3 regions of the Pseudomonas sp. S3_A03 genome follow, and region 1 is predicted to be linked to each of the others. Evidence: riboswitches for the same ligand, from Rfam matches in the RefSeq annotation. Region 1 holds a riboswitch; each other region holds the start of a gene.
The links. A riboswitch is a leader RNA that binds a small molecule or an ion and turns the genes downstream of it on or off. The one in region 1 is predicted to bind cobalamin.
Positions count from the first base shown of each region.

Region 1 (6,354 bases):
AATTGCGCTTCAAGGGCAGCGGCATCCAGCTCCTGGCCGATCAGCACCAGGCGCGTAATGCGCGCTTCGTCTGCGCCCCAGGCGCGGTCGAAATGCTTGTCAAAACGCGTGCCCACGCCCTGGATCAGCAGGCGCATCGGCTTGTTGGGGATCGCGGCGAACCCTTTGATGCGCAGGATGCCGTGTTGCACCACCAGTTGGGTCAGGGCGTCGAGCAGCAGCGCTTCGTCGGCTTGCGGCAGGTCGATGGAGATCGAATCAAACGCATCGTGGTCGTGATCGTCTTCGCCTTCATGGTGGTGATCGTGATGGCTGTGGCGACCATCGATGTGCTCCTCGGAGCCGGCACCCAGGCCGATCAGCACGTCGAGCGGCAGGCGACCGCTGCTCGCTTCAATGACCTTGACGGCCGGCGGCAGCTCTTCGGCGACTTCCAGGCGTACGCGGGCCAGGTCTTCAGGGCTGATCAGATCGCACTTGTTGAGGATGACCAGGTCGGCGCTGGCCAGTTGGTCGGCGAACAACTCGTGCAGCGGCGACTCGTGGTCCAGGTTCGGGTCGAGTTTGCGCTGGGCGTCGACCTGGTCCGGGAACGCGGCAAAGGTGCCGGCGGCCACGGCTGGGCTGTCGACCACGGTGATCACCGCGTCGACCGTGCAGGCGCTGCGGATTTCCGGCCACTGGAACGCTTGCACCAGCGGTTTTGGCAGGGCCAGGCCCGAGGTTTCGATGAGGATATGGTCGAGGTCGCCACGACGGGCCACCAGTTCGCGCATCACCGGGAAGAACTCTTCCTGCACCGTGCAGCACAGGCAGCCGTTGGCCAATTCGTAGACACGGCCGTTGGCTTCTTCTTCGGTGCAACCGATGGAGCACTGCTTGAGGATTTCACCGTCGATACCCAGCTCGCCGAATTCGTTGACGATCACCGCGATACGACGGCCCTGGGCGTTGTCGAGCATATGGCGCAGCAAGGTGGTTTTGCCCGAGCCGAGGAAGCCGGTAACGATGGTGACGGGAAGTTTGGCCAGTGTTTTCATCGGATGCCCTTTTGGGGCGGGCATACGGGACGATTGGCCCTGCAACAGCGCGCAGCAGCGGATTTCGTCACCGGATCACCCCGCCCGGTTGAATTGGAAAATCGGTTGCGAGGCAGGTCTCCTGGCTTGGGGCTTGCGGGCCGTACGACCGGCGCCGGCTGCGCCTTCCCGCCTGATCGGCAGTGGCATGGCAGTCGGTAAACCCTTCACAGTTGCGGGGGCAGCCGCGGCTTGAACCGCGTTCCCTTCTTAGCTTCGGCCTGAGCCGAAGAACCTCGAAGGGTGCAAGGCTACAGGGGCTCGGTCAATTTGACTACCGCCGCTCTGCATGCTTTCCTACAAGCCTTGTTTCGGGTGCCCTTCACAGGGTGAAACGGGAAACCGGTACGTCATATCCGTATGGCAAGTCCGGTGCTGCCCCCGCAACGGTAAGCGAGCGAAGCGTCAGATCCACTGTGCCTGTACGGCATGGGAAGGCGATGCTTTATAGACCCAGTGTCCCTCGCAAGCCCGGAGACCGGCCCGAAAACTTCAGATAACAAACCCGCGGTGGGCGGGCGCTGTTCAGAACCCTGTGGGCCTGGCTCGCGGGGTTTTCATGCGCTCGTTTCACCCTGACACCTGAAAGGGACGCGCCATGTCGATCATCAGCAGCACCTCGCACACCGCCAGCAGCACCTCCACCCTGAGCCAACGCCTGAGCGCCGCTATCGGCGCGTCGATCCTCGGTGCGTGCCTGGTGTATTTCGCCGGTTTCTCGCACATTGAGGCGGTGCACAACGCTGCCCACGATACCCGCCACAGCGCCGCGTTCCCGTGCCATTGAGACCTGCCGACATGATCAAGCGTATTGCGCAAACCGCAGGGTTCAGCGGCCTGTTGGCCGCCCTGCTGCTGACCCTGCTGCAAAGCTTCTGGGTTGCCCCGCTGATTCTGCAGGCGGAAACCTTTGAAAAAGCCCCGGCCGCCACAGAGGTTGTGCATGAGCACGCCGCCGGCGCTGCCGCGCACACCCATGACGCCGAAGCCTGGGAGCCGGAAGACGGCTGGCAGCGCGTGCTCTCGACCACGGGCGCCAACCTGGTGGTAGCCGTCGGTTTTGCGCTGATGCTGGCTGGCCTTTACACCTTGCGCACGCCGACTCGCACCGCCCAAGGCCTGCTGTGGGGCTTGGCGGGTTACGCGACCTTTGTGCTGGCGCCAACCCTCGGCCTGCCACCGGAGTTGCCGGGCACTGCCGCCGCTGACTTGGCGCTACGCCAGGCATGGTGGATCGGCACCGCCGCCTCTACTGCCGCCGGTATTGCGCTGATCGTTTTCGGCCGCAATGGGCTGCTCAAAGTGCTGGGCGCAGCCATCCTCGCGGTGCCGCACCTACTCGGCGCGCCGCAGCCGCTAGTGCATTCAATGCTCGCGCCGCAAGCCCTGGAGGCGCAGTTCAAGATCGCCTCGCAGCTGACCAATATGGCGTTCTGGCTGGCCCTGGGCCTGATCAGCGCCTGGCTGTTCCGTCGCAACCGCGATGATCGCTACTCGGCATGACCTACGTGGTCGGCCTGGGCTGCCAGCGCGGTTGTGATGCAGCCACCCTGTTGGGCCTGTTTGATGCGGCCCTCGCCGAGGGCGGCGTCGAGCGTCACCGTGTCATGGCACTGGCCAGCATCGACCGTAAACAAAACGAGCCGGGGCTACTCGCCCTGGCCCGATGGCTCGACCTGCCCTTGCGGTGCTTCAGCGCCGGGCAACTGGCCGTTTATGAAGCGCGGCTGAGCCATAAATCCGCAGTTGCCTTCGCCCATACCGGCTGTTACGGCATCGCCGAAAGCGCCGCCCTGGCCCTGGCCGAACAGCTCTGCGGCGGCCCTGCCCGCTTGTTGATCACCCGCCGGAAAACCGCCCAGGCCACCTTTGCGTTGGCCTGCGCCGGCTAAAATCCCGATAATCGCGCTTTCCGATCATGAGCATCCTTCATGCTCGCCCGTTTTTCGACAGGAACTCTCCATGACCGTCTACTTCATCGGCGCCGGCCCCGGCGACCCGGAATTGATTACCATCAAGGGCCAACGGTTGATCCGCAGTTGCCCGGTGATCATTTACACCGGCTCCCTGGTGCCCGCAGCGGTATTGGACGGCCATCAGGCGGAACAGGTGGTCAACAGCGCCGAATTGCACCTGGAGCAAATCATCGACCTGATCAAGGCCGCCCATGCCAAAGGCCAGGACGTGGCACGTGTGCATTCCGGCGACCCGAGCCTGTACGGCGCGATTGGCGAGCAAATCCGCCAGTTGCGCGAATGGGACATTCCCTTCCAGATCATCCCCGGCGTCACCGCAGTGGCGGCCTGCGCTGCGTTGCTGGAGGCCGAACTGACCCTGCCGGACATCGCCCAAAGCGTGATCCTGACGCGCTACGCCGATAAAACCAGCATGCCGGTCGGCGAAGACTTCGACAGCCTGGCCCGCCACGGCACGACCATGGCGATTCACCTGGGGGTCAATCATCTGGAAAAGATCGTCACCGAGCTGTTGCCGCATTACGGCGCGGATTGCCCGATTGCCGTGGTGCACCGCGCGACGTGGCCGGACCAGGATTGGGCGGTCGGCACGCTCGCTGATATCGCCGGCAAAGTCGCCGCCAAGGGCTTTCGGCGCACGGCGCTGATTGTGGTGGGTCGGGTGCTGGCCAATGACAGTTTCAGCGAGTCATCGCTGTATCGGGCTGGGCATGCGCATCTTTATCGACCTTAGCTTTTTTACCAGATGCGTGTATCAGCCAGCGGTCGAGGCGACTGAGGCACCGCTATCGGAAGCAAGCCCCCACACCTAATCTTCCGTCTGAGATAAACAACGTAACCCACTGAATTAAAAGTATAAAAAAACGGCGCTCACGGGGCGCCGTTTTTTATTTTCGCAGTGAACGCCTTACTCAGTAGTAGGCGTTTTCTTTCTGCGTATGGTCGGTCACGTCACGTACACCCTTGAGCTCCGGAATACGCTCGAGCAAGGTGCGCTCGATGCCTTCACGCAAGGTCACGTCGGCCTGGCCGCAGCCTTGGCAGCCGCCGCCGAACTTGAGGACAGCGATGCCGTCTTCGACGACGTCGATCAAGCTGACCTGGCCGCCGTGGCTGGCAAGCCCCGGGTTGATCTCGGTCTGCAGGTAGTAGTTGATGCGCTCGTTGACCGGGCTGTCGGCGTTGACATTCGGCACCTTGGCGTTGGGCGCCTTGATGGTCAACTGGCCGCCCATACGGTCGGTGGCGTAGTCGACCACGGCGTCATCAAGGAAGGCTTCGCTGAAGCTGTCGATGTACGCGGTGAAGCTTTTCAGCCCCAGGGCGGTGTCTTCAGGCTTCTCTTCACCAGGCTTGCAGTAGGCAATGCAGGTCTCGGCGTACTGGGTGCCGGGCTGGGTGATGAAGACGCGGATACCGATTCCTGGGGTGTTCTGCTTGGACAGCAGGTCGGCCAGGTAATCGTGGGCGGCGTCGGTAATGGTTATGGCAGTCATGGAAACTCCTCACAGGCTTGCCGGCAGTTTACGCCAAAATATTACGCAGGTACAAAGTCCGAGTATTTTTGTCGGAAAAGCGTCGACCTGCCTGTCAGAGGTTTTCATAACGATTCATGTCCAACACCCCCTCTTCCACAGGCGTTGTCTCGCGGATGTACTGCGACAAATCATGGAAATACTGCCAGAACAGCGGATGGCTGCGGCGCACGCCCCAACGATCAACGATGGCTTCGAACTGCTTGGCGTCCTTGGCCTGTTCCATCTGCGCAACGAATGCAGGCACTTCCCGGGCCGGGATATTGAACATGAAGTTGGGGTAGCTGCTGAGCACGCCCGGGTAAACGGTCAAGGTATCCAGGCCCGACTGATAGCGATAGGCCTCACCCAGCAGGAACGCCACGTTACTGTGGGCACGGTTGCGCAGCAGGCTGTAGACCATGCGCTGGCCGCTGGCGGTCTCGATACGCAACATCGTCGCTTCGGGCAATTGATCGATCACCTTGAGCCCCGCCGCCGGGCGCGAGGTCAGGCGACTGAGGGCCTGTTCCACATCCTGCAACGTCGCGGAGATACCGTTGCGTGAGCAATAGGCGCCCGCGCAACGGTTGATCGGGTCCGGGCTGGCATTCAAATCGCCGTAACGGGTGAGCAACTGGTTGGCAAAGTCGCGCTTGGGGTCTTTTTCATCCAGGTGCAGACCGCTCGGCTTGTCGTCGTCGATGGCTTCGTAGTCCAGCCAGAGTTTGATCTTGCCGCTGTTCTGGTACCAGTCGTCCATAAACCCGTCGCGGGTGTCGGCAGGCATCAGGCGCAGGAAGTTCTGCTCCGCGCCGTTGCGGATCAGGTCGAAGTACAGGCGGGTCTGGGCCTGGTGCGAGACGTTGCCGAACACATCGAAATTCACCGCCAACTGATAATAGGTGCGCTCCAACAGGGGGTAATCGAATAACCACATCGTCTGCGGCACTTCGCCGATCAGGCCCTTGGTCACCGACGCGCTGTCAAAGTGACGGAAGATGCTCAGCAAGGCACTGTCGTTACCCGCCCACAGGCTTGACCAACTCGGCGGTGGCAAATCGGCGTAACTGTCGCGGCGCAGCGCTTCATATTCGTTGCGCTTGTCGCGGTAGGCCAGCCACAGGCTCAGCACGCTGCCCACGTCGTCGTTTTGCCCCGGCATGGCCAACAACGGCGTCGCCTGGCCGCGATACCGCGCATCGGTGATATACAAATCATGGTCAGGGTCTTGGAACAGCGCCCAGAAATTGTCGCGGATCACGTCCGTGGCGATCTGCCCCCGGCACACCGGCCCGCGAATGAAGGTGCGCACGAAATATTCGGCGTTATCCAGCATGAACTGGTAACGGGCCTTGGCCGGGATAGCTTCGAACGTGTCGAACGGGTTGGCCCGACGCCCCGGCCCATAGCCCGGCAAGGCGCTGACCTGCCAGTTGCCGGCGTAGAACAGCGCCTTGATGCGCGCCATTTTCTGCGCACTGAACGGGTAAGTGATGTGGGTTTTATGCACGATCACGCCCTGCACCGGCCACAGGCGGTAATACACGCGGGTGCCGGGGTCGTCATTCGGACGGCGGGTATTGATCAAGTCGATCGGCTGCCCGCTTGGCGTACGCGAGCGCACCCACTGGAAGAAATGCCCCGGCTCGCCGCCCTCAAAGTAGAGATGGGCGAGAAACAAATGCTCGTACAGCCAGCGCGCCACCAGGCTTTCACGGGCGCCTGGCTGGTTGAACAGGTTTTCCCACTGCTGCACTTGCAAGGCTTCGCTGGCACTCGGCG
Region 1 is NZ_CP162753.1:1,436,481-1,442,834, forward strand. It holds gene cobW (cobalamin biosynthesis protein CobW) at 1-1,040, opposite strand, end outside; cobalamin riboswitch at 1,135-1,333, opposite strand; cobalamin riboswitch at 1,376-1,580, shown strand; gene AB4O25_RS06275 (CbtB domain-containing protein) at 1,678-1,866, shown strand; gene AB4O25_RS06280 (CbtA family protein) at 1,878-2,582, shown strand; gene AB4O25_RS06285 (cobalamin biosynthesis protein) at 2,579-2,971, shown strand; gene cobM (precorrin-4 C(11)-methyltransferase) at 3,042-3,788, shown strand; gene nfuA (Fe-S biogenesis protein NfuA) at 3,967-4,551, opposite strand; gene AB4O25_RS06300 (fatty acid cis/trans isomerase) at 4,646-6,354, opposite strand, start outside.

Region 2 (6,354 bases), 640 kb from region 1:
CCAGTGCCTGGGGGCGAATCGAAAGGGCGCGGCAAATAATATCATTGAGCCATCACTGCGTATCACCCCATCGCCCAAGCATTCGCAGGGCGGTACAGCGCATCAATCCAGCATCCGGCTAAGCAGCCGGTGCCCATCTGCCGTCACCTCGACCATCGCCGACAACATCACGCCGTCGGCACCGTCCGTGGAGAGCAGGCTCCAAAAGTCCGGTGGCTGATACCTCACACCAACGGTGCCCGCCTTGGCGATCACATACACGTTGAGCACTTGCCCGGGTTGCATCAACGGGCTGTCACCCTCGACCTTGTAACCGAGCACTTGCGGCTTTTGTATGCGCGCCTGCCCCATGGCATAGCCCGCAAACTCACGCACCGCGACGGCATGGCCCGCGTCCAGTTCCTGTTGTATCGCCGCCCCCACATTGGCCAGCCGCTCGCCGCCCTGAACGTGGGCGACTCCGTTGGCCAGCGCACGGCGCGCAGTCATCAGCAATTGGCGTTGCGCCGGGGTGGCATTGGGTGTGGCAAACGTCCAGACCTGAGCAACATGGGCCTGCGCCGATGCCGCGATCAACTCCACTTTTACCAGCGCCGCGTCCGGGAACGGCACATCGGTGGGCGGCGCGGCGCTCACCTGGTTATTCACCGACACCGCCACCGCTGCCGGGTAGCCGCGATAACCGAACATCATCGGCAGCCAGCCGTGCTGTGCGTACTGGTCGAGTAAAAATTCCTGGACCGCAGTGCCGGTGCCGCCCTTGCGGATCAGCGGCGCGACCTTGCGCAACAGGTCACTGGCGATGGGCGCCAGTTTGGCTTCCTCGGCAAGAATGGTTGCGTCATCCAACTGGGCGATGGCGCGGGCCCTGTCGCCGATCGCGTCGGTGTAGCGGGCGAGCGCAGGGTCAGCGGCGTGTGCGCTCATGCAAAACAACAGTGGCACTATTCCCAGACGTATCAACATGGCCTTCCTTGGGTTGGTTATGGACGGACCCGAATTGTACCTCCACCCAGCGCCCAAGATGGACTACCATACCGCGCCGGTTCCCAAACGGGACTAATAGGGAATTCGAAACGCCGCACGCGGCGCCAATCGAAACTGCCCCCGCAACTGTAGATGCCGAGCCTGCTCCTTCATGCCACTGGACACCGTCCGGGAAGGCCGGAGCGAGGCGACGACGCATCAGTCAGGAGACCTGCCGGCCCAGCAACATCACTCACCGGCGGGGTGTCCGGGAAGGACATCCTCGCCTGCCCGAGCGGCAGCGTTCGAGGGCGTATTTCCGAGCCGTAACGCCCCTGCTGCACGTACGGTTCACACGGAGATTGCCCCATGCTGCCACGCGTTACCGCCCTGATCGCCGGGCTGGGCTTATGTGCCCTGGCCCAAGCGGCGCCCACTCATTACCCGCTGGCGGTCGAAAACTGCGGCAGCACCGTGACCTTCCAGCACGCCCCCGAGCGCAGCGTGACCATCGGCCAGGCCGCCACCGAAATGCTCTACGCCCTGGGCGTGGGTGACAAAGTGGTCGGCACCTCGCTGTGGTTCAACAGCGTGTTGGCGCCGTTCAAGGCGCAGAACGACGGCATCGACCGCCTGGCCAACAACGAGCCGAGCTTTGAAGCGGTGATCGCCAAGCGCCCGCAACTGGTGGCGGCCGAGCTGGAATGGGTGGTCGGCGCGCAAGGGGTGGTGGGCACGCGCGAGCAGTTCCATGAATTGCAAATCCCCACCTACCTGCTGCCCTCCGACTGTGAAGGCAAAGACAACCTGGTCGGCGCCGACGGCACGCGGCTGGAGCCGTTCCGCATCGAGACGATCTACAAAAGCATCCACCAACTGGCGCAGATCTTCGACGTGCAGGATCGCGGCCAACAACTGAACGACGAACTCAAAGCGCGCCTGGCCAAATCCGTCGCCACCGCGCAAGGCAAGGGCTTGAAACACGCCAGCGCACTGGTCTGGTTCTCCAGCGCCGAGATGGCCAGCGACCCTTATGTGGCCGGGCACAAGGGCGTTCCCGAATTCATGTTGGAAACCCTCGGTTTGCACAACGTGGTGCAGTCCGATGAAGAGTGGCCCGCCGTCGGCTGGGAGACCCTCGCCAAAGCCAACCCGACCTTCCTGGTGATCGCCCGCATGGACCGCCGCCGCTACCCCGCCGACGACCATGAAAAGAAACTCGCCTTCCTGCGCAGCGACCCGGTCACGCGCAACATGGACGCGGTAAAAAACAACCGCATCATCATCCTCGATGCCCTGGCGCTGCAGGCAAGCCTGCGCACCTTTGATGGCCTTGAACAACTGGCCGCGGCCATCGACGGCTACAACCTGCCCAAATGATCCGTACCCTACTCGCCCTCGCGCTGCTGCTGGCCGCCGTCCTCGCCGGCGTGGCCATCGGCGAAACCGCCATCGAACCGCAGGTGGTGTTGCAGGTGCTCGCCAATAAACTGTGGAACGCCGGCTACCTGCTGGACCCCATCGACGAAGGCGTGGTGTGGAACTACCGCCTCACGCGCACCCTGGTCGCCGCCGCCTGCGGCGCCGGGCTGGCCACCTGCGGGGTGATTCTGCAATCGTTGTTGCGTAACCCGTTGGCCGACCCGTACTTGTTGGGCATCAGCGCCGGCGCCTCGACCGGCGCGGTGCTGGTGGCGTTGATGGGCGTGGGCGGCGGCTTGGTTTCGCTGTCGGCCGGCGCGTTTGTCGGGGCCATGGCGGCATTCGCCCTGGTGATTTTATTGGCGCGGGCCAGTGGCTCCATGAGCGGCACCGGGCAGATCATCCTCGCGGGCATCGCCGGCTCGCAGCTGTTCAATGCGCTCACCGCATTCCTGATCACCAAGTCCGCCAGCTCGGAACAGGCGCGCGGCATCCTGTTCTGGCTGCTCGGCAACCTCAGCGGCGTGCGCTGGCCGTCGGTGTGGCTGGCGGTGCCGGTCGCCGTGGCGGGCTTGGCCGTGCGCCTGTGGCACCGGCGTGCGCTGGATGCGTTTACCTTCGGCAGCGACTCGGCGGCGTCCCTCGGCATTGCGGTGCGCCGCGTACAGTTTGTGCTGGTGGGCTGCGCCGCGCTGGTCACCGCGGTGATGGTGTCGATTGTCGGCTCCATTGGCTTTGTCGGCCTGGTGATCCCCCACGCCGTGCGCTTGTTGCTCGGCACCGGGCACTCGCGACTGCTGCCGGCCAGTGCGTTGGGCGGCGCCTTGTTCCTGATCGCGGCCGATGTGCTATCGCGCACCTTGATCAAGGGCCAGGTGATCCCGGTGGGCGTGGTCACGGCGCTGGTCGGCGCGCCGGTGTTTGCGCTGATCCTGATCGGCCGGAGGAATGCCCGATGACAGTGCTCAGTTGCACGGGCCTGGGCTTCAAGGTGCGCGAGGCCGAGTTGCTGCGCGAGATTCACCTGGAGGTAAACCTGGGTGAAACCTTGGGCATCGTCGGCCCGAACGGTTCCGGCAAATCCACCCTGCTCAAACTGCTGGCGGGCTTGCGTACGCCCGCCAGCGGCGAGGTGCGACTGGGCGGCCAACGCCTGGGCGACCTCTCGCGCCGCACCATCGCGCAACAGTTGGCGGTGGTGGAGCAGCAGGCCGACACCGACGACGCGATCCGCGTGTTCGACGCCGTGGCGCTGGGCCGCACACCCTGGCTGTCGGCGCTGAGCCCATGGTCACACGACCACGACACAATCGTGCGCCAGGCCCTGCACGACGTGGACGCCACCCACCTGAGCCAACGCGCCTGGCGCAGCCTCTCCGGCGGCGAGCGCCAACGCGTGCACATCGCCCGTGCCCTGGCGCAACGGCCACAGATTCTGTTGCTGGATGAGCCGACCAACCATCTGGATATCCAGCATCAACTGGCGATTTTGAAAGGCGTCCAGGCGCTGCCGGTGACGACATTGATTGCGCTGCACGATCTCAACCAGGCACTGACCTGTGATCGGTTGGCCGTGCTGGATCGCGGGCGATTGGTGGCGCTGGGCAAGCCGATGGATGTACTCACACCGCAACGCCTGCAGGACACGTTCGGCGTGCAGGGGCACTACCTGACGGACCCGTTTGATGGGGCGCAAATACTGCGGTTGCGCTCTAACTGAGCGACCATGCCGTCGGGCAGCAAAGATCAGCGCTGGGAAACCCACAACAAACAGCCCACCATGCGCCCGCCGACCGTCACGTCTGGCCAAACTTCACTAATGGCGGCCTGAAAAATGGGTGGATATGTGTGCTGAGAATCTGGGGATACCTGCCAAAGTGCTATAAGGACTTTCCGCCTGCCTAGCCTTTTAAATCATGCCGATCAGCCGTTGTGGCGAACGGCTTTATTGTTCGCCATTGATACGTTTCGTGATCCACCTTCGGCCATACCCCAACACCTCATCCGCCATCGCCACCGGAAAATGAATGAACCCGTGCGCCGACTCCGGCAGCAGATGGGCCTCGGCCTGCGGCCATCGTTCAGCAATGAGCAACGTGTCGTCCCTGAGCGGGTCCAACTCGCCCACGAACATCAACGCTGGCGGCATACCTTCAAAGTCGCCATACAACGGCGACAACGGCGGTTGCCTGCGCTGTTCATCACTTAATCCCGGCGTGAGCAAGCGCAACGCCTCGACCATCCCCGGCCCGTCCAGCAATAACGTGCTCGGCCCGGCCTGGCGCACGCTCGGTGTGCCAGTCAAATCGTAAACGCCGTAATACAACACCGCACCGCTTACCCGTTTGAGCAACTCTGGCCATTGTTTGAACACCAGCAACGTCGCCGCCGCCAGATGCCCGCCGGCCGATTCGCCGACGAAGACCACCGGCAAATGCGCAAACTCTTCCTCGGCGAGCAACCAATGCGCCGCCGCCAGGCAGTCCTCCAACAGCCCTTCAACCGGCGTATCCACCGCCAGCCGATAATCCACCGACACCACCGCCACGTCGCACGCGTTGACCATGCCGAGGTTGAGGTCGTCGTCCATCTGCGCATTGCCGATCACCCAACCGCCGCCGTGAATATCCAGTACCACCCCCTTGGGCGGGCCGCTCGGGCGCAGGATGCGCACGGGCACGCCCGCCACCACTTTGCATTCGACCACGGGCGCCTGCTTGAACGTTTGGCTTGCACGCAACAGCGCCTGGATCAGACGCGGTGTGACGCGGTTGCGGATTTTAAAGCGCGGCATCCACGCGAGCTTTTGATTGAAGCGGCGCATTTGGGCCAGTTCAGCCTCGCTCGCAGGCCAGAGTTTGTGAGCCATCAGCGGTTATTGCGCAAGATCGAGAAATTCAGCGCCGCCGCCACGCAGAGCCACGCCAGGTACGGGAACAGGATCAAGCCGGTGATCAGGTCCAGGCGCACCGCCAATACCACCATCGCCGCCACGGTGAGCCATAGCAGCACGATAACCACCATGCCGGCGAGCAGGCGATGGGCACCGAAGAACACCGGCGTCCACAAGGTGTTCAAGGCGATTTGTGCGGCCCACAGCGCCAACACCATTTCGCTGCCCGGTATCAGGCTCAGACGATAACCGGCCCAGGCCAGCAGCAGGTAGATGATGGTCCACGCGACCGGGAACAGCCAATTGGGCGGGGTGAAGCTGGGCTTGACCAGGGATTCGTACCAGGCGCCGGGCTTGAAGATAATGCCGGTGCTGGCGGCGGCGGCGCAGGCGAGCAGGAAGATGAAGAAGGTCATGGTCGGTCCTTGAGCTGGAGGGTAGAAAGCAACGCTATGCTTGAGTGACTCGAACTACCGCGAATAAATTCAATAACGGCGGCAAAAATGGCACTCTTCCACCTTTTTTGAGCACCACCAGAGACCCCAACCGTGACCAACACCCGCGCCGATTGCTCCAACAGCCCCTGGTCGGTGTTCCTGATCTTCCTGCGCCTGGGCCTCACCTCGTTCGGCGGCCCCATCGCCCACCTCGGCTATTTTCGCGCCGAGTTCGTGACGCGGCGGCGCTGGCTCAGTGAGCGCAGCTATGCCGACCTGGTCGCGCTGTGCCAACCTGCCCGGCCCCGCCAGCAGTCAGGTCGGCATCGCTCTGGGCCTGTCGCGGGCGGGTTATGGCGGTGCCGTGGCCGCCTGGGCCGGGTTCACCTTGCCATCCGCCGTGCTGCTGGTGCTGTTCGCCCTGGGCATTGCGCACCACAGCAGCGCCCTGCCGCCCGGCGTGCTGCACGGCCTTAAAGTGGTCGCTGTGGCCGTGGTCGCCCAAGCCGTGTGGGGCATGGCGCGCAATCTGTGCCAGGGCGCGGCCCGCCTCATGCTGATGCTGATCGCCGGTGGCGTGGCCTTGCTCGAGCCTTCCGCCTGGGGCCAGGTGGGCGTGATTGTGGTCACCGGCAT
Region 2 is NZ_CP162753.1:2,077,035-2,083,388, forward strand. It holds gene AB4O25_RS09365 (M24 family metallopeptidase) at 103-966, opposite strand; cobalamin riboswitch at 1,027-1,220, shown strand; gene AB4O25_RS09370 (ABC transporter substrate-binding protein) at 1,336-2,346, shown strand; gene AB4O25_RS09375 (FecCD family ABC transporter permease) at 2,343-3,347, shown strand; gene AB4O25_RS09380 (ABC transporter ATP-binding protein) at 3,344-4,108, shown strand; gene AB4O25_RS09385 (alpha/beta hydrolase) at 4,334-5,257, opposite strand; gene tspO (tryptophan-rich sensory protein TspO) at 5,257-5,697, opposite strand; partial or broken gene chrA (chromate efflux transporter) at 5,830-6,354, shown strand, end outside.
Region 2: another riboswitch for cobalamin. It lies ahead of AB4O25_RS09370 (ABC transporter substrate-binding protein); the one in region 1 lies ahead of AB4O25_RS06275 (CbtB domain-containing protein).

Region 3 (6,354 bases), 950 kb from region 1:
GTCGTGCACAAACAGGCGCAGCAGAATGCCGCGCTGGGCCATGAATTCGTGCATGCGTTCGGCATGCGGAGTGATCAACCATTGGAACAAGGCGCAGCCGCCCTGCGGTTCAAAGCCATGGCGTTGCAGCAACTCGAACAAGCGCCGGCCGGCCTCCAGGCACCGGGCGCGCTGGTGCGCGTGGCCGGCGGTGTCGCGCAGGCACGCTTGGCCAAGCACCCGCGTCGGCCCACTGACCGCCCACGGCCCGACCTGCTCGGCGAGCAACTTGAGCAGCCGGCGCTCGGCCAGCACAAAGCCCAGCCGTACACCCGCCAGGCCGAAAAACTTGCCGAACGAGCGCAGTACAATCAGGCCAACCTGATGGGCCTGGCTCGCCAGGCTCAATTGCGGGGTCACGTCCATAAACGCTTCGTCCACCACCAGCCAGCCGCCGCGCTGGGCCAGCCGCGTGTGCCAATCCAGCAGGCGCTGCGGGCTGAGGCTCAGACCGGTGGGGTTGTTGGGGTTGACCACCACCAGCACATCGAGGCCATCGAGGAAAAAGTCGACTTCCTGCTCCTGCACCTCACGCACCACGTAACCCGCGCGGCGCCAAGCTTCGGCGTGTTCGGCGTAGCACGGCGATAACACGCCGACCTTGCCCGCACGGCGCAGGCGTGGCAGCAACTGGATCGCCGCCTGGGAACCGGGCACCGGCAACACGTGCGCCGCGCCGTAATACTCGCCGGCGGCCTGCTCCAGGCCGTCGTCGGTTTCCGGCAGGCGCGCCCAAGCGCGTAGCGGTATCTCGGGGATCGGCCAGGGCCAGGGCGCAAGGCCGCTGGAGAGATCCAGCCAGTTGGCCTCGGCAATCCCGTATTGAACCGACGCTTTGCGCAGCCGACCACCGTGTTCAAGCATAGAATTGCGCCCCCGCGCATAGGATCAGCAGCCACAGCCAAACGCCGCGCTGCACCAGTTGCCAGCCTCGTTCGATTGAATCGGCATCCGCCGCCGGGCCTTCGCCCAATGGCGGGCGCTGGTGCAGCTCGCCGTGATAAATCGCCGCACCGCCCAATTCGACGCCCAGTGCGCCGGCCCCGGACGCCATCACCGGCCCCGCGTTGGGGCTGTCCCATGTCGGCCCCTGGGTACGCCAGCATTTGAGCGCCAGGGCGGTTTTGCCCAGCACCGCGTAGGTCAAGGCCACCAGGCGCGCAGGAATGTAGTTCAGTACGTCGTCGATTTTCGCCGCCGCCCAGCCAAAGCGTTCGAAGCGCTCATTGCGATAGCCCCACATGGCGTCGAGGGTATTGCTCAAACGGTAGAGCACCACCCCCGGTACGCCAGCGACCACGAACCAGAACAACGCGGCAAACACCGCATCACTGCCGTTTTCGAGCACCGATTCGGTGGCGGCGCGGGCTACTTCGGTGCTGTCCAGCTCGCTGGTCTGGCGGCTCACCAGGTAACTCACCCGCGTGCGCGCTTCATCCAGGTCATCGCTGCGCAACGCCTGGGCGACAGGCAGTACATGTTCACCCAGGCTGCGCATGCCGAGGGCACAGTACAGCGCCAGAATCTCCAGCGCCCACCCGATAGAGGGCGCCCACGACAGCGCGGTGGCCAGCAGCGTCAACGGCACCACGGCGATAAACCATGCCGTCACGCCATGGCTGCGCCAGCCACGGCCACCGCTATTGAAGCGTTGCTCGATGCGCCCGGCAAAATTGCCGAACGCCACCAGCGGATGCCGACGCCTGGGTTCACCCAGCAGCGCATCCAACGCCACCCCGGCGACACACAGCAAGGCCACACTCATTGACTCGCTCCCCACGTATTCTCATACAACATGTCTTTCAGCGGCCGCGGTTCGGCCCAGCCTTCGAGCTGCAACATCGGTGCCGGATAGAATTCGGCCACCGGCCCCAGGCACAGCACGGCCAGGGGTTTGGCGCCGGGCGGCAGGCCCAGCAGATCGGCCAGGGCCTGGGGGTCGAACAACGATACCCAGCCCATGCCCAGCCCTTCGACACGGGCAGCCAGCCATAGATTCTGGATCGCACAGGACAGCGAAGCCATGTCCATTTCCGGCAAGGTACGGCGGCCGAAAATGTGCCGCTCGCGATCATCCATCAACGCCGCCACCAGTACTTCAGCGCAGTCGTGAATGCCTTCGACCTTGAGCTTCATGAATTCATCGGAACGTTCGCCCAGGGCTTGGGCGGTGCGCACGCGCTCTTCTTCGACCACTTGCTGGATTTGCCCACGCAGGTGGCGGTCGCTGATGCGGATAAAACGCCACGGCTGCATCAAACCCACACTGGGTGCCTGATGCGCGGCCTGGAGCAGGCGATGAAGCAATTCGGGAGCCACCGTACCGCCGCTGAAGTGGCGCATGTCGCGGCGCTCGGCGATGGCGCGGTAGACGGCGTCGCGGTCGGCCGGGGCAAATGCGTTGTCGGTCATGGCCCTATCGAGGGCAAGCCCCTCCCACATTGGGTGCAAACAAGGCGGCGACCGCTGATGGGTTCGATGGGAAATAAAAGTGCACATAAGAGGCTGTCATCCGCCCCTGTCGGTAAACCGCCTCGGCACCGCGCCCACCGTTAGGGCTCAGGCCACGGGCAATCGGCTCGCACTCGGTGCTGGTCAGGGAATGGTGATACGTGTGCCCGCGCAACACGCCTTCCGGCAATTCGACGCTTTGCAGGGCCAGGGCCGCGAGTTTCTTTTGCATCACCGCATCGCCCGGTAAAAGGCCGAGCAGTTCGGCACGGTTGCCGTCGACGTCGGTGAGCGAGTCCAGCAGGTAGAGCATGCCGCCGCATTCGGCGAGCAACGGCTTGCCGGCGGCGTGGTGGGCGCGGATGGCAGCGAGCATCGGGGTATTTTCCGACAGCGCCTGGTGGTGCAGTTCCGGGTAACCACCGGGCAGATAGAGGCTGTCGGCGTCGGGCAGTGCGTGATCATGGATCGGCGAAAAGAAGCTCAACTGAGCCCCCATCGCTCGCAGCAGGTCGAGGCTGGCGCCGTAGGTGAACGCGAAGGCTTCGTCACGGGCGACGGCGATGCGCACGCCCTTGAGCAATGGCTCCGCCTCGATCACCTGCGGTGCGGCGAAGGCCACCGGCGGCGGCAGCGCGACTTTGCAACTACCGCCCAGGGCTTGGGCGGCGGCGTCCAGGCGCACATCGAGATCATTCAATTCGCTGGCCTGCACCAGCCCCAGGTGACGGCTGGGCAGCTCGATACCGGTCTCACGTGACAACGCGCCGTACCAGCGCAGGCCTTCGGTGAGGCTGCCTTCGAGCAACTGCGCATGGCGCAGCGTGCCGACGCGGTTGGCCAGTACCCCGGCAAACGGCAGGTCCGGCTGATAGCGCGCCAGGCCCAATGCCAGCGCGCCAAAGGTCTGGGCCATGGCGGTGCCGTCGATCACGCCCAACACCGGCACGCCGAAGTGCCGCGCCAGGTCGGCGCTGGACGGCGTGCCGTCGAACAGGCCCATCACGCCCTCGATCAGGATCAGGTCCGCCTCCCCCGCCGCTTCCCATAACAAGCGGCGACTTTCCTGCTCGCCCACCATCCACATGTCCAATTGATAAACCGGCGCACCGCTGGCGCGCTCATGGATCATCGGGTCCAGAAAGTCCGGGCCGCATTTGAACACGCGCACGTTGCGCCCCAGGTTACGATGCAAACGGGCGAGCGCGGCGGTGACGGTGGTTTTGCCCTGGCCGGACGCCGGAGCGGCGATCAATACAGCCGGGCAATGACGGGGCGGGTTCACAGTTCGACGCCCTTCTGTGCCTTGATACCGGCCTGGAACGCATGCTTGAGCATGCCCATTTCAGTGACGGTGTCGCCCATTTCGATCAACTCGGGCTTGGCGCCACGGCCGGTGACGACCACGTGTTGCATCGGTGGGCGGGCTTGCAGGTCGCTCAGAACATGATCGAGGTCGAGGTAGCCATGCTTGAGGGCAATATTGAGCTCATCCAGCACCACCAGGCCAATGGACGGGTCTTGCAGTAATTGGCGCGACACGGCCCAGGCGGCTTCGGCGGCGGCAATATCGCGCTGCCGGTCCTGGGTTTCCCAAGTGAAGCCTTCGCCCATCACGTGAAAGCGCACTTGCTCGGGGGAAACGGCGGAAAAACAATTCTTCGCCGGTACTGTTACGCCCCTTGATGAACTGCACCACGCCGCACTGCATGCCATGGCCCATGGCGCGGGCGAGCATGCCGAATGCCGAGCTGCTCTTGCCTTTGCCATTACCGGTGAGCACCAATAGCAAGCCGCATTCATTGGGTGAATTGGCGATGCGCTCGTCAATCACGGCTTTTTTGCGCAGCATGCGTGCCAGGTGGCGTTCATCGCGGTCGGGGGTATCGGTCATGGCAGCTCTCCGTTGGGGCTGAACAAAAACGGCGGGCAGGGAAAAGAAAAAACAGACAGCCAAGCATCGCCCACCGTGATGCTGTTGGATGATCCTGGCCGGTCTCCGGGCTCATGAGTGGCGTTCTGAAGCGAACAGGCCGACGCTGCGCCTTCCCATATCGCGAGCGATACAGTGGCTCAATGCAGGGTCTTGACTCATTTACCGTTGCGGGGGCAGCGCCGGAATTGCGGCGGCGCTGTGTATAAGCGCGCTCACTCACCGGCTTCCCTGTTTCACTCTGTCGACCCACGGGTCACAGAGCACCTGGAACAAGCGGCGAAGGTTAGTGGGTTGGAGGGCTAGCTGCAAGCGTCAAGCCTAAAGCTACAAGCAGGCATTGCGCCGTCTTGCAGCTTTAAGCGTGCAACGTGGCATTGATTCTAAGGATTACGCGCCAGATTGCCCGGCAATACGCGCTTGGCACTCAGGTAAGCATTCTGCCAATACGCTTTGGACAGGGTGTCCAGTTTCACCGTGCCACCGGTTTGCGGCGCATGGACAAAGCGACCTTCACCCACGTAGATCCCAGCATGGCTGACCTGCGAGCCACCACCGGTGGCGAAGAACAATAGGTCGCCGGTTTGCAGGTTCTGCTCGCTCACATCCTGGGCGCGCATCACGATCAGCTCGCGCGTGGTGCGTGGCAGGGAAATGCCGGCGGCGTCGCGGTAGACGAAGCCGATCAGGCCGCTGCAATCAAAACCGGAGTCCGGCGTGTTACCGCCCCAGCGATAAGGCGTGCCGACCAGGCCCAGCGCACGAAAGAGCACGTCTTCGGCAGCAGGCGAAAAGTTCTGGGTGGAATAATTGAACACCGGCTTGGGCTTGACCGCGATGGGCGCAGGCGGCGGTGTGCGGCTGGCGCAGGCGCTGAGAAGCGCGGCGCAAACAATTAGAATCAGGCGGGCCGAGGTCGACATGTGCAGAACAATCCTGGTCTGGATGCGGCTTTCGCTGCCGAACGCTGAAAACCAGAACGCGCAAGCAAAGCTCGCGCGAACGGGTTACAACAATATCCAGGGATTCTAGCGCTTACGCGTCAAACTTCAAGTATCACTTTAAGTTTACTTACTGGCGGTAACCGTAGTCGGGGCCATGGCGAGTGCGCGCTTGGCTTCGATGAAGGTTTTGCTCCAGTAGCTGTCACCCAGGCTGTCGACTCGCACACCGCCACTGCGACGGCTGCTGGAGTGGATAAACTGGTTGTCACCCAAGTAGATACCGGCGTGACTGACACGACCACGGCCTGCCGTACTGAAGAAAAGCAGATCACCGGGCTTGAGGTTGTTGCGTGCGACCAACGGTGCTTTCACGTTGATCATTTCGCGCGTGGAGCGTGGCAGGTTCATGCCGGCTTCTTCGCGAAACAGATAGCCGATAAAACCGCTGCAATCGAAACCGGCTTCGGAGGTACCGCCGAAACGGTAACGGGTACCGATCAGGGACATGCCGCGTTCTAGGATACTGTCGGCCAGAACTGGAAGCTGGTAAGGCTTGTTGCCGGAGAAATCGGCCAGTTCTTTCTCGGTTGCCAGCTCTTCTTCATAAACGGAAGCAGACTGCGCAGCGACGAATTTTGCCTGGGACTGTTGTTGAGGCTTCTGCTGCTCTGCCACGTGTTGAGGGTGGGAGGCGCAACCAAACAACAGGGTAACGAGTGCGAGAGGCACGAGGGGTGCGAAGCGATTTAGCATGGGCACGACCGTGGCTGATGTGTAAAGAAGCCGAGACTATGCCCTCTATCACATCGATTTGCAAATTCAATCGTGCGCTATGTGACTTCGCGATTGGACCGTGACATCTAAGCCCTGATTCCAATTAATGACGTAAATGCGTAGCCCGCCGGGCTCAGACGCAGGTTTTCTGGCGCCTGAAAAGTGCCGAATCGTGACAAATCAACGTGTTACCAACCCAACGTCTCTTTGAGA
Region 3 is NZ_CP162753.1:2,381,741-2,388,094, forward strand. It holds gene cobD (threonine-phosphate decarboxylase CobD) at 1-903, opposite strand, end outside; gene cbiB (adenosylcobinamide-phosphate synthase CbiB) at 896-1,804, opposite strand; gene bluB (5,6-dimethylbenzimidazole synthase) at 1,801-2,451, opposite strand; gene AB4O25_RS10745 (cobyrinate a,c-diamide synthase) at 2,456-3,775, opposite strand; partial or broken gene cobO (cob(I)yrinic acid a,c-diamide adenosyltransferase) at 3,772-4,384, opposite strand; cobalamin riboswitch at 4,464-4,709, opposite strand; gene AB4O25_RS10755 (C40 family peptidase) at 4,807-5,346, opposite strand; gene AB4O25_RS10760 (C40 family peptidase) at 5,491-6,120, opposite strand; gene hda (DnaA regulatory inactivator Hda) at 6,330-6,354, opposite strand, start outside.
Region 3: another riboswitch for cobalamin. It lies ahead of cobO (cob(I)yrinic acid a,c-diamide adenosyltransferase); the one in region 1 lies ahead of AB4O25_RS06275 (CbtB domain-containing protein).